DNA from 2 places in the Pseudarthrobacter sp. S9 genome. Region 1 is predicted to be linked to the other one. Evidence: riboswitches for the same ligand, from Rfam matches in the RefSeq annotation. Region 1 holds a riboswitch; the other holds the start of a gene.

Region 1 (4,415 bases):
GAACGAGTTCATGGGCTTCGTGGCCGGCTTCCAGATTGCCGTCTTCGCGTTTGTAGGCATTGAGCTGGTGGGCACCACGGCCGCAGAGGCCAAGGACCCGGAGAAGAACCTGCCCAAGGCCATCAACTCCATCCCGGTGCGTGTGCTGCTCTTCTACGTGGGCGCCCTGATCATCCTGATGTCCGTCACGCCCTGGACCCAGTTCGCCGCCGGGCACAGCCCGTTCATTGCCATGTTCTCGCTGGCCGGCCTGGGCGCCGCCGCCACGGTGGTCAACCTGGTGGTGCTCAGCTCGGCTATGTCCTCGGCCAACTCCGGCATCTACTCCACGTCCCGCATGGTCTATGGCCTGGCCCAGGAGGGTGACGCGCCGGCCCTTTTCGGTGGCCTTTCCCGCCGCAAGGTTCCCCGCAACGCCCTGTTCCTGTCCTGTGTTCTGCTGCTCTCCGGCGTCGTGCTGATGTATGCCGGACAGGACATCGGCAAGGCGTTTGACATGGTCACCACCGTGTCCGCGGTCTGCTTCGTCTTTGTCTGGTCGATCATCCTGGCCAGCTACCTCGCCTTCCGCAAGCGCCGCCCGCAGCTGCATGCCGAGTCCAAGTTCAAGATGCCCGGCGGCATCCCGATGGTGTGGGTGGTCTTCGCGTTCTTCGCTTTCGTGCTCTGGACGCTGACCACCCAGGCAGACACGCTCACCGCACTGCTGGTCACGCCGGTCTGGTTTATCGTGCTCGGCATCGCCTGGTCCGTCCTGCGCCGCCGTCCCGCCCATCTGGCCCGCTACGCGACGTTCCAGGACGAGCTCCGGTCGGAGCAAAATGCTGCCCCGGAGCTCCTTGGCAAAGTCACGGTTGACGGACAATGAGGACAGAAACGACAGCACAGTCCAACAGCCCGGCACTCGATCGCTCGGAGGCGGTGACCGCGGAGTATGTGCTCACACTCGACTGCGCCGAATCGCCCGGGATTGTTCACTCAGTTGCCGAATTTCTCCTGGACCACAGCTGCTACATCATCGACATCAAACAGTTCGGCGACCAAAAAGAAGGGCACTTCTTCATGAGGGTGCACTTCATCTCAACTGGCAGCGTCTCAACCCGCGAAGAACTCCGACAGGATTTCGCTCCGGTGGCTGCAAAATGGGAAATGAATTGGCGACTGGAGCCCCATGACCGAAAGCAACGAATCCTGGTCATGGTCTCCAAGTATGGCCACTGCCTTAACGATCTGCTCTTCCGCGCCCGCAGCGGCGAACTGCCAGTCGAGATCGTCGCGGTTGTATCCAACCACCAAGACCATGAGGATCTTGTCACCTGGCACGGAATCCCGTTCCACCACATCCCCGTGAGCCAGGAAACAAAGCAAGAAGCGGAATCCGAGCTGCTCGAACTAGTAGACACATACAATGTTGAGCTGGTCGTCCTGGCCCGCTACATGCAGGTTCTCAGCGACAACCTTACGGCCCGGCTCGCCGGCAAGGCCATCAACATCCACCACTCCTTCCTGCCCAGCTTCAAGGGCGCCAAGCCCTATCACCAGGCCTACGAACGGGGAGTCAAAACAGTCGGCGCAACGGCGCACTACGTAAATTCGGAGCTGGATGAGGGACCCATCATTGCCCAGCAGGTGATCGAGGTCGACCACACCTTCAGCCCCTCAGACCTCGTGACGGTCGGCAGGGACGCCGAATGTAAAGCACTCACAAACGCAGTACGTTGGCACTCTGAGGGAAGAATCATTTTGTCAGGGAACCGGACAGTCGTCCTTCGCTGACTCCGCTTCCAGAACCAGAAGATACCTGACTCCTCCCGCTCCCTCGATTTCCTGCGGGCCCCAGTCTATTCCGTACTGGAATGGTACGGCCAGCGGGTGTTCGTGGGCTCTCTGGGCGCCGGCGGCTTCGCGTCAAGAGACGCGTGGCTGCCGGTGCCACGGATCTGCGGGTCCGACCTTGACACAACTGAATATGCCTTTCGAACCGTGGCGGGAGAGTCCTCCCAGTCATCAACCGGGCAGGCGCCGTAGGAGCAAATCCTCCCCAGGAATCTCTCAGGCCCATGTACCGCCACGGCGAGGCAACTCTGGAAAGCAGTCAGGCGAAAGCCCGGACTCACCGACGGTGCAAGCGGAGCCCCTGCGAAATCATGGCTGCGCGGAATCTCTCAGGTCCAATACAGAGCGGGGAGGAACCCGGTCCGCTCCGGCGCATATAGCGCCGGCCATACCCTGGAGTTCCTCATGACGGTTCCATCACTTTCATCAAACTTTGCCGATCGGCATCTCGACGCGCGTCGCCAGGCCGACATCGACACCGTTCTTCCCACCCGCATGGAAATAATCCCTGGGGACGAAATAGTCACCAGGATCAATGCACTGCTTCCCACTTCCGCGACGGTCACTGTGACATGCCTGCCGCATCACGGAGTCGGACGGACAATGCGCACTGCGCTTCAGTTGGCTTCCCACGGATACCGAGTAGTTCCGCATTTGGCCGCACGGAGCCTGAGCGACCGTTCACAGCTCGCAGGCATACTGAGGGACTGCGAAGTCGCCGGAATAACTGAGGTATTCGCGATTGCCGGTGATGCCCCCCACTATGCCGGCCCTTATGAGTCGAGCATTTCACTCATGGAGGACATCGCAGACATATCGGGAGGCAGCATGTCAATTGGAGTGGCCGGGTACCCCGAAGGCCATCCGCAGGTCAGTCAACTGCGTCTGCTTGATTCGCTGCTCGACAAACAGCATCTGGCCTCCCACGTGGTGACGCAAATGTGCTTTGCAGCACCCAAGATCAGCGGCTACGTGCAGCTTCTGAGACGAGAAGGGTTTCAGCTGCCGGTCTGGGCGGGCGTAGCCGGTCCCATCGCACGGAGCGAACTCATTCCACTGGCAAGGAAGATCGGAGTCGGCACATCACTGAAGTTCCTCAGCCGTCAGGGCCCGCTGTCCCGCCGCCTCCTGGTGGGTAACAGATACTCGCCAGAAAGCCTGATCTCCGAACTGGCTCTGATGCGCAACTTCGTGGCCGGAGTCCATCTTTACAGCTTTAACAGCCTGGACATCCTGCCCGGGCTCCATAGCCAGCAAGCCGAAGCCCTTGTCCACGTCGGCGCTAACCAGGGAATCTCGAATGAACGCTGAGACAGCGAAGCCCGGGGTGACCGCCAGTGTCACGGGGAGCAACCGCGTCTAGCGCGGCGTGGCGGAGAAGATCAAGGGGCGCGTCATCATGGACGTCGTCGTCCTACCCATCGACTGCTCCGCAACGGCCCTTCTGAGCCCCCAAAAGGGCCGTTGCGGAGCAATCGATGTGGGGTCAGACCCCAACTCCGGGCAGACCCCACAGGCACTCACAGCACGGGCACAGCCACCGGAAAGCGCGGCGATAACTCCACAGCTGAAGCTGGTCCCAGGCCGAAACCTCGGCCGGCCCGGGATCCGGGCCCCAGCAAAGGAGTTTCACATGGCAAAGATCAACAAGACCACCGCGGGCATCATGCTCGCCGCGGTCATCAGCGGCGGCGCCATCGGGGCGGCAGCCCTCCCCGCGATGGCCGACGACGCCACCGGCACCTCGTCGTCGAGCCCCGCCACCGCCGCAAGCGGTTACGGCAACGGATACGGAATGCCCGACGGCGGCACCGCCGGCCCGCGTGGGCAGCACCAGGCGAACGGCAAGACGGAGGAGATCCTCACCGGGGACAACGCCGCCAAGGTCGAGGCGGCCGTGAAGGCAGCCCAACCTGATGCGACAATCGAGCGGATGGAGACCGACGCCGACGGCGCCACCTACGAAGCCCACATCACGAAGGCCGACGGCACCCAGGCCACCGTCCTGCTCGATGAGAACTTCACCGTCACCGGAACGCAGGAGCAGGGCCAGGGCCGCCCCGGCGGCGGCAGGGGTCCCGCAGACTCCAGCGCCCCCGCCACGGACGGCTCCAGCTCCAACGGCTGATCCGCGCGGCTGGCCCGGCCAGCCGGACGCTGCCCCGGCCGGCGGCACCGCGCCGTCGTCCGGGGCAGCCCCGGAAGGTTTTCCCCCGCGGATCATTCCCTGCCTTCCGATCTGCCGATAGGGTGCAGGAAGGACTCACCCTCTGAGGAGAACACCAATGCGCAAATTGACGGCCGGCCTTTTCTACTCCGTGGACGGTGTGGTCGAAGCCCCCAATCTCTGGCAGTTCGACAGCTTTGATGATGAGCTCGGCGCCGGGATGGGCCAGATGATTGGCCGGGTGGACACCGCCATCCTCGGCCGCGTCGGGTACCAGGAGTGGGCAGGGTACTGGCCCAGTGCCGCAAGCGGAGATCCTTTCGGAGACTTCATCAATCCCCTGCGGAAGTATGTCGCCTCCAGGACCCTGTCCGGCGAGCTCGGGTGGCAGAATTCCCGCCTTATCGAGGGC
Region 2 (4,415 bases), 1.3 Mb from region 1:
CGGAGCCGTAGCGGGAGGCGGAGATCGGGGTGCCGTCGGCGCCGTTGGCCGGATCCGCGGCGTTGCCCGGCATGAAGGGCGCCAAGTGGGCCTTGGCTGCCACCGGTCCGACGCCGGGGCCGCCGCCGCCGTGCGGGATGCAGAAGGTCTTGTGCAGGTTCAGGTGGGAGACGTCGCCGCCGAACAGGCCGGGCTGGGCCAGGCCCACGAGCGCGTTGAGGTTGGCGCCGTCGATGTAGACCTGGCCGCCGGCGGCGTGGACGGCGTCGCAGACCTCGCGCACATCGGCGTCGTACACGCCGTGGGTGGACGGGTAGGTGATCATGATGGCGGACAGGGCGTCCTTGCTGGCCTCGATCTTGGCGGTGAGGTCGGCGTGGTCGATCGTGCCGTCGGCGGCGGTGGCAACCACGACCACCTTCATGCCGGCGAGCACTGCGGAGGCGGCGTTGGTGCCGTGGGCCGAGGCCGGGATGAGGCAGACGTTGCGCTGGGCGTCGCCGCGGGAGAGGTGGTAGCCGCGGATGGCCAGCAGGCCCGCGAGCTCGCCCTGCGATCCCGCGTTGGGCTGGATGGAGACCTGGTCGTAGCCGGTGATCTCGGTCAGCTGGGCTTCCAGGTCCTCGATCAGTTCGCGCCAGCCGGCGGTCTGGGAGTCCGGGGCGAAGGGGTGGATGGAGGCGAACTCGGGCCAGGAGATGGCTTCCATCTCGGCCGTGGCGTTCAGCTTCATGGTGCAGGAGCCCAGCGGGATCATGGTCCGGTCCAGGGCCAGGTCGCGGTCCGAGAGGCGGCGGATGTAGCGCAGCAGCTGGGTCTCGGAGCGGTGCGTGCTGAACACCGGGTGCTGCAGGTAGTCCGAGGTGCGTACGACGGCGGCGTCCAGGCCGAAGCCGGAAACGTCCGCCGCTGTGTCCGCGGCCGTGGCGCCGAAGGCGGCGACGACGTCGGCGACGATGGCCGCCGTCGTGGCCTCATCGGCGGAGATGCCGACCGTGTCCGCGTCGATGGCCCGCAGGTTGATGCCCTTGGCCTCGGCGGCGGCGATGATCTGCTCCGCCCTGCCCGGGACGGAGACGGTGACGGTGTCGAAGAACGAGGTGTGCAGCACGTCCAGGCCGGCGGCCTTGAGCGAGGCGGCGATGCTCCGGGCGTGTCCGTGGGTGGTCTCGGCGATGGCCTTGAGGCCGTCCGGGCCGTGGTAGACGGCGTAGAAGGACGCCACGATGGCCAGCAGCGCCTGGGCGGTGCAGATGTTGGAGGTGGCCTTCTCGCGGCGGATGTGCTGCTCGCGGGTCTGCAGTGCCAGGCGGTAGGCCGGGACACCGGCGTTATCCTTGGACACGCCGACGAGGCGGCCGGGCATGGACCGTTCGAGGCCCTTCTGGACGGCCATGTAGGCGGCGTGCGGGCCGCCGAAGAACAGCGGGACGCCGAAGCGCTGGGCGGATCCGACGGCGATGTCGGCGCCCTGCTCGCCCGGGGAGGTGATGAGCGTCAGGGACAGCAGGTCCGCTGCGACGGTCACGAGGGCGCCGCGTTCCTTGGCGTCGGCGATGATCGGGGCGTGGTCGAACACGCGGCCGGAGACACCGGGCTGCTGGAGGACGACACCGTTGATGACGCCGTCGGGCAGTCCCTTGGAGAGGTCGGCGACCTCGACTTCGAAGCCGAGGGCCTCGGCGCGGCCCTTGACGATCGCGATGGTCTGCGGCAGGCAGTCGGCGTCGAGGACGGTCTTGCCGTCATGGGCCGTCTTATTCTTGTTGGCGCGACGCATCATCAGCACGGCCTCGGCCACGGCGGTGGCTTCATCCAGCAGGGAGGCATTGGCGATCGGCAGGCCCACCAGGTCCTGGACCATGGTCTGGAAGTTCAGCAGCGCCTCAAGCCGGCCCTGCGAGATTTCCGGCTGGTACGGGGTGTAGGCGGTGTACCAGGCCGGCGCCTCGAGGATGTTCCGGCGGATGACGGCCGGGGTGAGGGTGTCATAGTAGCCCTGCCCGATCATCTGCACGGCGGTCTTGTTCTTCGCGGCCAGCATGCGCAGCTCGGCGAGGACCTCCACTTCACTGAGGGCTTCGGCCAGCCGCAGCGGTGAGTCCTGCCGGATGTCCTTGGGAACGGCGGTGTCCACCAGCGCATCGACGGTGTCGTAGCCGACAGCCTTCAGCATGGCGTCGACGTCGGACTGGCGGCGGGCGCCGATGTGCCGGTCAACGAAGGACGTGGAGGCGGAAGTAACAGTCACAAGGAACTCCATAACTCAGGCGGCGCAGGGTACGCCACAGTGATTCGGGTTCCTCCCCGCTCTGTATTGGACCTGAGAGTTTCCGCGCAGCCGTGCGTTTGCAGGGCTCCGCTTGCACCGTCGGTGAGCACAGCATGTCAGAGGACAGCCTGCTACTTTCCAGAGTTGCCTTGCCGCGGCGGTACATGGGCCTGAGAGATTCCTGGGGAGGGTTTGCTCCTACGGCGCCTGCTTGTACCTACAAGCAGAACTCTCCCGCCGCAGATCAAAGGCATATTCAATTGCTCGTGACAACAGTCACAGCTCCCATTGTCCTACGCCGGGCCCGCGTCCGCAAACCGCCGGGCGTCCGGGTTACGCCGGGCGTGAGGCGCGTCCGGCCCGACGGGCCCCTCAGCCGCGCAGCCGCTCGACGGCGGCCAGGAGGCTCTCGACGTCGGCGTCGACTTCGGGGAGTTGGCCGCCCGGGCCGCGGGTGAGCATGGCATTGAAGTACAGCCCGTCCCCCATGTACAGGACGGCTTTGGCCATGCCAGGCCCGACGTCGCCCGCCAACAGGTCCAGCCAGCTCGCCTGTCCGGCGGCGAAGCGGCGCAGGGTCTCCTCGTGCGCCACCTCGGCCAGCCGCGTGGCGGCCACGAAAACCCGGTCCATCGCGGTGCCCGCCCACACAGAGGACTTGATGAAATACGCCGCGGCACCCTGCGGAGCAGCCGCCATGGCCTTGAGATCCTCCGCGAGGAGCCGGTCCAGCCGTTCGAGCAGCACGGAGATCATCGCCTCCTTGGTCGGGAAATGATAGAGCAGGCCGCCTTTGGAGACGCCCGCCCGCTTCGCGACGGCATCCAGCGTCGCGGCGCGTTCACCCTCCTCGATCAGCAGGGATTCGAAGGCGTCAAGGACGGCTTCGCGGGCGACGGGTTTTCTGGGCATGGTTCCTATCATGCCCGTGTCGGCGTGCATTTCTTAACTTTACCGTCCAGACGGTATAGTTATCTTTTATGAGCAACGCATCCATTACCGCGAGCCGCACCAGCATCGGTACGGGCACCCAGTCGGGCAGCCGCCCGCGGGCACCGTGGCGCGACTGGCTGGCCCTGGCCCTGCTGATGTTCCCGGTACTCCTGGTGGCCGTGGACAACACCGCCCTGACCTTCGCCCTGCCGGCCATCGCCCGCAGCCTCGATGCCTCCGGCTTGGAACTGCTCTGGATTGTCGACACCTACCCCCTGGCCCTCGCCGGATTGCTTGTGGCGATGGGCAGCCTGGGCGACCGGATCGGCCGGCGCAAGCTCCTCTTCATCGGCAGCACCGGCTTCGCGGCCGTCTCGGCCGCCACCGCGTTCGCACCAAGCGCCGAATGGCTGATTGCCGGCCGGGCGGGGCTTGGTTTCTTCGGCGCCATGCTGATGCCCTCCACCCTGTCCTTGATCCGCAACATTTTCCCGGAGCCCAACCGGCGCAGGCTGGCGGTGGCCATCTGGGCGGCCGGCTTCTCCGGCGGCGCAGCCCTCGGCCCGATTGCCGGCGGCTGGCTCGTGGAGCACTTCTGGTGGGGAGCCGTCCTGCTGGTGGCAGTGCCGATCATCCTGCCGCTGGTGCTGCTCGGCCCGGCCCTGATTCCGGAATCCCGCGACCCCAAACCCGGCCGGGTGGACGTGCCCAGCATCATCCTGTCGCTGCTGGTCATGGTGCCGGTGGTCTACGGCGTCAAGGCACTCGCCTCCCACGGCCTGGCGTTCGAGCCCCTCACCAGCATCGGCCTGGGCCTGGTCATGGGGTACATGTTCATCCGCCGCCAGCAGGCCCTGGCCCGCGGGGGCACCACGGCCCCGATGCTGGATGTCAGCCTCTTCGGCAACAGGGTCTTCAGCACCGCCATCACCGCCAACGTCCTGGCGCTGTTCTCCTACAACGGCTTCATCCTGTTCCTGGCCCAGCACCTGCAGCTGATCGAGGGCCAGTCCCCCTCCGCGTCCGGCGTCGCCATGGTCCCGGCCCTCATCGCCACCGTCGCGGCAGGCCTGCTGGTGGTGCCGCTCGTGCGGAAGGTCCGGCCCGGCTTCGTGGTGGCCGGCGGCCTGCTGCTGAGCGCCGCAGGCTATTTCCTGGTGGCCTTCGGCAACCATGGCAACGGCCCGGCCCTGCTGCTGACGGCCCTGAT

The links. Region 1 has a riboswitch for glycine ahead of ACQCSY_RS11510 (methylenetetrahydrofolate reductase). Riboswitches for the same ligand answer to the same signal wherever they lie in the genome.
Region 2: another riboswitch for glycine. It lies ahead of gcvP (aminomethyl-transferring glycine dehydrogenase); the one in region 1 lies ahead of ACQCSY_RS11510 (methylenetetrahydrofolate reductase).

Annotation. Positions count from the first base shown of each region.
Region 1 covers NZ_CP189576.1:2,409,414-2,413,828, reverse strand. Annotated here, with positions in the region: gene cycA (D-serine/D-alanine/glycine transporter) at 1-868, shown strand, start outside; gene purU (formyltetrahydrofolate deformylase) at 865-1,776, shown strand; glycine riboswitch at 1,978-2,078, shown strand; gene ACQCSY_RS11510 (methylenetetrahydrofolate reductase) at 2,242-3,147, shown strand; gene ACQCSY_RS11505 (hypothetical protein) at 3,470-3,964, shown strand; gene ACQCSY_RS11500 (dihydrofolate reductase family protein) at 4,122-4,415, shown strand, end outside.
Region 2 covers NZ_CP189576.1:1,125,059-1,129,473, forward strand. Annotated here, with positions in the region: gene gcvP (aminomethyl-transferring glycine dehydrogenase) at 1-2,263, opposite strand, end outside; glycine riboswitch at 2,303-2,419, opposite strand; glycine riboswitch at 2,421-2,519, opposite strand; gene ACQCSY_RS05240 (TetR/AcrR family transcriptional regulator) at 2,645-3,184, opposite strand; gene ACQCSY_RS05245 (MFS transporter) at 3,253-4,415, shown strand, end outside.